DNA from 3 places in the Nonomuraea sp. NPDC003754 genome. Region 3 is predicted to be linked to each of the others. Evidence: riboswitches for the same ligand, from Rfam matches in the RefSeq annotation. Region 3 holds a riboswitch; each other region holds the start of a gene.
The links. Region 3 has a riboswitch for cyclic di-AMP ahead of ACWEVS_RS19540 (C40 family peptidase). Riboswitches for the same ligand answer to the same signal wherever they lie in the genome.
Positions count from the first base shown of each region.

Region 1: it holds a riboswitch for cyclic di-AMP, as region 3 does, so the genes downstream of both, ACWEVS_RS22505 (C40 family peptidase) here and ACWEVS_RS19540 (C40 family peptidase) in region 3, are expected to answer to the same signal.
Region 2: it holds a riboswitch for cyclic di-AMP, as region 3 does, so the genes downstream of both, ACWEVS_RS37680 (CHAP domain-containing protein) here and ACWEVS_RS19540 (C40 family peptidase) in region 3, are expected to answer to the same signal.

Region 1 is NZ_JBSGJX010000017.1:160,989-163,239, reverse strand. Features, by position in the region: gene ACWEVS_RS22510 (LysR family transcriptional regulator) at 1-507, opposite strand, end outside; cyclic di-AMP (ydaO/yuaA leader) riboswitch at 848-990, shown strand; gene ACWEVS_RS22505 (C40 family peptidase) at 1,064-1,624, shown strand; gene ACWEVS_RS22500 (hypothetical protein) at 1,742-2,251, shown strand, end outside.
Region 2 is NZ_JBSGJX010000044.1:59,222-61,472, forward strand. Features, by position in the region: gene ACWEVS_RS37670 (Gfo/Idh/MocA family protein) at 1-222, shown strand, start outside; gene ACWEVS_RS37675 (SEL1-like repeat protein) at 203-643, opposite strand; cyclic di-AMP (ydaO/yuaA leader) riboswitch at 774-908, shown strand; gene ACWEVS_RS37680 (CHAP domain-containing protein) at 924-1,625, shown strand; gene ACWEVS_RS37685 (RNA 2'-phosphotransferase) at 1,871-2,251, opposite strand, start outside.
Region 3 is NZ_JBSGJX010000014.1:132,117-134,367, forward strand. Features, by position in the region: gene ACWEVS_RS19535 (3-isopropylmalate dehydrogenase) at 1-778, opposite strand, end outside; cyclic di-AMP (ydaO/yuaA leader) riboswitch at 879-1,022, shown strand; gene ACWEVS_RS19540 (C40 family peptidase) at 1,185-1,673, shown strand; gene ACWEVS_RS19545 (hypothetical protein) at 1,892-2,014, opposite strand.

The DNA.
Region 1 (2,251 bases), on a different contig from region 3:
GTCGTCGAACAGGTCGAGCACTTCCAGCTCCGGGTCGGGGACGGGATCCCACGAGGTCAGCAGGGCGACGTCGGTGGCGCCCTCCACCAGGCCGGCGGTGACGGGGCACGCGACGTCAGGGCCGCCGACCTTGAGGGAGAGCTCGACGCCCGGGTGGTCGGCGGCGAAGCGGCGGAAGCTCTCGGGCACGAACCTGGTGGCCGCGCTCGGGAAGGCGGTGACCCTGACCCGGCCGGTGTCCGCCGTGGCGAAGGCGCGCAGCCTGGTCTCGAACAGGCTCATGCCGTCGAGCACGGCCATGGCCTGCTCGATCGCCGCCCGGCCCGCCTCCGTCGGCTGGACGCCCCTCGGGCGGCGGTGGAAGAGCGTGACGCCGGTGTGGCGTTCGAGCATGGCGATCTGCCGCGAGACGGCGGGCTGCGTCATGGAGAGCACCTCGGCCGCTCCGGAGAACGAGCCGCGCCGTCCGACCTCCACCAGGACGCGTAGCGACCACCCATCAAGCATGCGCCGAGTGTATGTCGCAGGGATTAAGCCTTAATTCTCCTTATACCGGGAGTGTGAGGAAAGTAACGGATGCGATCTGACAGGTCGCCACAGAAGCAACTGTGAGCAGGGTCACATTCGGATAACGAAACCCGGTGTAGAGCAGCGACTCCTCTTCTGACAAGAACCAGTCGGTGATCTTGACAGCTTTGCCCGGCCTTTGCCTGGCCTTGGGGCGCCGGGTACGTTCTCGCATCGCGGCGACCAAGCCATGGCGCCGGAACCGCTCACCGGCCCCCCAACGGCCGGTGCACGCATAAAGATCCGCTGGTCGCCGCGCCGTAACCCCAGACAGGCGTGCGCGGTCGACCCGCCGAGTCCGTGCGGCATGGAGCACGGAGCCGGGGACCCACGTTCCTGGGGTGAATCCGGCCTGCGGGCCGGAAGGGCGACTTCCCCGCCCGAACCCGTCAGCTAACCCGGTAGGCATTGGTGGAAGTCCCAAGGAGACATTCTGTCTACCCCCTCTAGCACAACCCGTCTGTCCTGCCTTGCCCTCAGCGGCGTCGTGGTGGCGATGGGAGGGATCGTCCTCCACGCACCCGCGGCGCAGGCGACAGTGACCCCGGCGACAGCGGCCCCCGCGACCACCACCCTGGTGACCCCGGTGACCACCACCCTGGCGACGACGACGACCGTGAAGACGGCGCCGGCCGTACAGGCGGGCGCGGCGTCAACGGCCGCGGCGACACGGCAGGCCAAGGCGGCTCGACAGCGGCTGAAGGCGGCCAAGGCCGTCGCCACCGCCAAGAAGCAGATCGGCGACCCCTACCGCTTCGGCGGCACAGGACCCGGCGCCTTCGACTGCTCGGGACTGGTCCAGTACTCCTGGGCCAAGGCCGGCATCAAGATCCCCCGCGTCACGTACAGCCAGTACGCGCGCATCAGGAAGAAGGTCAGGTGGAGCGATCTCAAGCCTGGTGACCTGATGTTCTTCCGCGGGAAGGGTCACGTCGGCATGTACGTCGGCAAGGGCCGGATGGTCCACTCGCCGAGCACGGGCAAGACCGTGCGGATCGAGAAGCTCGGCGGCTGGCGCAAGGCGTCCTTCGCCGGCGCGGTCCGCCCCGGCGCGTAACCCCCGGCCGCCGGACGCCCGAAGCCCCGGCGCGTAGCCCCCGGCCGCCGGACAGGCCTAAGCCCCGTCCATCCCCCTCGGACGGGGCTTCGGCCTGTCCGGGCTAGCATCACAGCCGTGGTGACCCGCAGAACCCTGCTGGCGGCCGCGCTGGCCGGACCGGCGATCTGCACGGTGGCCGGGTCCGCGGGACGCCGCCTGCCGCCCGAGGCCCGCGCGCTCGGCGAGTCAGGCGTCGTCGTCGCCTACGGCGCGCGCTCGCTCGTCGTCGGGCACCACACCGCCGCCGCCCTCCTGCGCGACCTGGCCACGCGGGCCGACGCGGCGGCCCTCACCGTCTCGGCGGTCCTGCGGCGCGCCGTACGGCCACGGGTCGTGGTGCCCAGGACCACCGCGGAGGCGGCCGCCCTCGCGGGCACGGGCCCCGTCGACGGGCTGGCCGCGCTGGCCTCGGCGGAACAGGTGATCGTCCTGCCCGGCGCCTTCGCGCGCCTCACACCCGTGGGCCGCGACGTCGTCCTCACCCACGAGCTGACCCACGTGGCCGCCGGAACGGAAGGGCGGCCCGTGTGGCTGCGGGAAGGGTTCGCCGACTACGTCGGCTACCTGCGCTCGGGACTCGCGACG
Region 2 (2,251 bases), on a different contig from region 3:
GCGCCGTTCTGGGCGCCGCGGCGCATCGTGCTGTCGGGGCCGGGCGTGGATCCGGAGGAGCTCGTCCTGGACCCCGCCATGAACGGCTACGCCGAGGAGGTGCGCGAGGTGCGCGCCGCGCTGGCCGAGGGCAGGACGGAGAGCTCTGTCATGCCGCTGGACGAGAGCCTGGCGATGATGCGGATGCTGGAGGACGCCAGGGTCAGGCTAGGCGCTCGGTAGCGCGGGCCGCCGCCTCGGCGTGGCCGGAGCCCGCGGCCGCCCGGAAGTGGGCGCGGGCCCGGTCGGGGCGGCCCTCCCTGCCCTCCAGCAGGCCGAGGTTGAACATGGCGCGCGGCGCGGCCTCCTCGTGGCCGGTTTCGATGGCCCTGGCGTACCAGCGCCGGGCCGCGTCGGTGTTGCCGCAGCAGTCCTCCAGGACGCCGAGGTTGAACATCGCCCTGGGCGTGCCGGCCCTGCCGTACCAGTGGCGGGCCGCGTCGAGGTGGCCGCTCTCGTCCTCGATCAGCGCGAGGTTGAAGGCCGCCCGCTGGACGGCGGCCGGATGGCCCGATGCGATCGCCAGGAGATACCATCGCCGGGCTTCGTCCGGACGGTGTCCGTCTTCCCGCAGCCCCCTGTTGAACAGGTCCTGTGGCGACATGACCTGACCGTAAATGATCGCCGGACCTTTATCAATTTGTAAGCTACTTGCCTCGTGTATTACCTTAGGCTCACTCAAGGCATAAACCGGGCATTCCGGACATTGCCTGTCATTGCAATCATCACAGGTTCGCCTGTGACCGCTGAATCCGCACCATGCGGAACCGGGGACCCACTTCCTCTGGGGTGAATCGGCACACCGTGCCGTAGGGCAGCTTCGCGTCCGAACCCGTCAGCTAACCCGGTAAGCGGCAGGAAGCTAGCAAGGAGTTCCCCTTCCCATGGCAAAGCCCAGCCGTAGCCGTGCCCCGAAGCTCACCTACGCGCATGCCGCGCTCGGCGCCGTCGTCATCGCCGGCTCGTTCGTTCCCACCGCCGCCCAGGCCGAGAAGCTCCCGCTGTCCGAGAGCCAGCGGGTAGCCGTCCTCGCCAAGGCGCCCAAGGAGGAGGCCGGCAAGCCCGCCGCCGCCAGGCCGGAGGCCAAGGTCATCCCCTCCGCCACCGTCGTTCTCACCGAGGCCAAGAAGCAGGTCGGCGTCAAGGAGAACTCCGCGGGCGGCGGAACCAAGTTCCAGAACTGGTACGTCGGATCGCAGCGCGCCAGGGAGACGGTCGTCAGGGACGGCGGCGACGTCAGCGCGTACGCCAACGCCCCGTGGTGCGCGATGTTCGTCTCGTGGGTCGGTGAGATGACCGGCGCCCGCACGCAGGTCGGCTGGGACGCCTACACGGTGACCCACGCCAAGTGGTTCAAGGCCAACAAGCGCTGGGGCACCGCGCCCAAGCCCGGCGCCGTCGTCTTCTTCGCCTGGGACGGCAGCAAGAGCCTCGACTCCATCGACCACGTCGGCTTCGTCGAGAAGGACAACGGCGACGGCACGATCAGCACGATCGAGGGCAACACCGGCAACGGCGCCGTCGAGCAGCGTGTCCGTCCGAAGTCGCAGGTCGTCGGCTACGGCTACCCCAGCTACGGCGGCTGACGCTTCCCCTTCCCCCGCATTCCCCCCGGCCCTGTCGCCAGGACGGCCACGCGCCGCTCCGGTGACGGGGGCCACCCACGGGCTCGGGCCGGTCCCCTCGGACCGGCCACCCCGTTCCCCCCGCAGAACGCCCCCCGCAGAACGTTCCCCCACAGAACGCTCCCCCAGGCCGCGACGGCGCCGTCTCAGCGCGCTTGCCCTCCGGCCACCCGCAGGACCCTCGTCCATTCCCCTGTCTGCACCGATCAGCCGGGGAACCGCAGGTAAGCAGCCGGCACGGCGTCGGTGAGCCACACCCCGTTGGCGCTGACCACGAACTCGTGCCCGGCCGCGTGCATCGCCCGCGCGTCGACGACCAGCACCACCGGGACGCCGCGCCGGGAGCCGACCCGCACCTCCGTCTGCCTGTCGGCCGACAGATGGACGTGCCTCCTGGTCATCGGCAGCAGGCCCGAGCGCCTGATGGCGGCCAGGTTGCGCCCGACGGTGCCGTGGTAGAGGACGTGCGGCGGCTCCACCGGCGCCAGTCCCAGGTCGACGGGCACGGAGTGGCCCTGGCTCGCCCTGATGCGGTCGCCGTTGATCGCGTAGCGCCGCTTGTCGTTGTCGGCCACCACCGTGTCGAG
Region 3 (2,251 bases):
CGGCCAGCCCGATGCCGCCGGCGATGGCGGCGCCGATGTCGGTGATGATGTCGCCGAAGAGGTTGTCGGTGACGATCACGTCGAAGCGCTCGGGCTGGCTGACGAAGAACATCGAGGCCGCGTCGATGTGCTGGTAGTCGGTCGTGACCTGGGGGAACTCGGCGGCCACCCGGTTGACGGTGCGCATCCACAGGTCGCCGGCGTAGGTCAGCACGTTGGTCTTGTGGACCAGCGTGAGCTTCTTGCGGGGGCGCTCGGCGGCCTTGGCGAAGGCGTAGCGGACCACGCGCTCGACGCCGAAGGCGGTGTTGAGCGACTCCTGGGTGGCGATCTCGTGCGGGGTGCCGCGACGCAGCACGCCGCCGGCGCCCGCGTAGAGGCTCTCGGTGCCCTCGCGCACGACGATCATGTCGATGTCTTCGGGGCGGGTGTCGGCCAGCGGGGTCGTCACGCCGGGGAAGAGCTTCACCGGACGCAGGTTGACGTAGTGGTCGAGCTCGAAGCGGAGCCGCAGCAGCAGGTCACGCTCGAGGACGCCCGGCGGGACGCTGGGGTCGCCGATCGCGCCGAGCAGGATGGCGTCGTAGCCGCGCAGCTCCTGCAGGGTCTCGTCGGTCAGGGTTTCGCCGGTGGCGTTGTAGCGAGTGGCGCCCAGATCGTAGTGGGTGGTCTCGATCTTGGCGCCGACCGCCTCCAGGACCTTGAGCCCCTCGGCGACGACCTCGGTGCCGATCCCGTCACCGGGGATGACGGCCAGACGAATGTTGCGCGACTCCATGGCCGGTACCTTACCGGGTCGTCTCGGCTGGCGAACACCTGATCTCATTGTCCGGACACGGCGTTTTGTCGTGTTTGCGGTCTTTTGACCCTTTCGTTAGAGTCTCGGCCAGCCTAATCCGGTGCGACGTTCGCACGGAGCCGGGGACCCATTCCCCCTGGGGCGAATCGGCACCCCCATGCCGTAGGGCGGCTTCCACGCCCGAGCCCGTCAGCTAACCCGGTCGGCCCCGTGGAAGGACATTCCCCTGTCTCGCATCATCACGGCTGCCGTCGTCGGCGGCCTCCTCGCCACAGGTATCGCCGCCGCCTCCCCCGCGTCGGCCGCCCCCGTCCCCGCCCTGAAGCAGCCGGTCACGGCCGAACCCGGCACCGACCGGCCCGTCCAGGACGACCCCGCTCGTACGGTGACCCTCACCGGAGCGGACATCAAGAAGGCCCAGCTCGAGAAGGCACCCAAGCCCGCATGGCAGATCGCGCTCGACTTCGCGATGGCCAAGCGGGGCACGCCGTACGTCTGGGGCGGCACCGGGCCGAACGGCTACGACTGCTCAGGACTGACGATGAAGGCCTACAAGAAGGCGGGGATCGAGCTTCCTCGCGTGGCCGCCGACCAGTACCAGGCGTACGACAAGAAGATCAAGTGGAACAACCTGAAGCCCGGCGACCTGGTCTTCTTCAGCGGACTGGGCCACGTCGGGATGATCTCGAAGCCCGGCTACATGGTGCACGCGCCGCACAGCGGTGACGTGGTGAAGGAGGAGAAGCTCAGCGCGTGGCGGCGCCAGGCGTTCGTCGGCGCGGTACGGCCCGACCCCAAGGGCGTGAAGCAGCAGGCGCGGCTCGTCGAGGCGAAGTCCTCGTCCGCGCCCGTGGGGCTACGAGCCACGTTCTGACCCGTCGGAGCGCGCACCAGCCCGGGAACCGGAGGCGGTTTCCGGGCTGACGCGCGCCCGGAGGGGGATCCGGGGTCTCCCCGGTGGAGCAGGGGGACCTCCACCGGGTGGTCCCGCTCAACAGGGGAAGCCGGCCGGCGCCCTCAGGGGGAAAAGGGTGGTCCCACCCAGCGGGGGAAGGGTGGTGTCCCGCCCAGCGGGGAAAGGGGCGGTCCCGCTCAGCCGGGGAAGGGGGAACCGCCGTTGTCCCTGCGGTCCAGGGCGGTCTGGAGGGCCTGCGCGGCCTCTTCCTCGTGGTCGTCGGCGCGGTTCCATGGATACATGTCGTACACGTGGCTCATCTCGTTTCGCGGACGCGAGTGAAATCGGACGTCGGATCCCGGTCGCGGATCCGACCGGGCCTGGTCTCGTGCGGTCCGGATCACGGACCGGACGAAAGGGGACTTAAGGCCGACGCAACGCCGCTCACCGCGACGGGTAGTCGACCTGCCCTAACAGGCCCCGTCGCGGCAGGTAATAAGTACGAGTACCCAGCGCATCCCTACCAAAGTACCTGGCACGGTCCAGGCTGTCTCGTT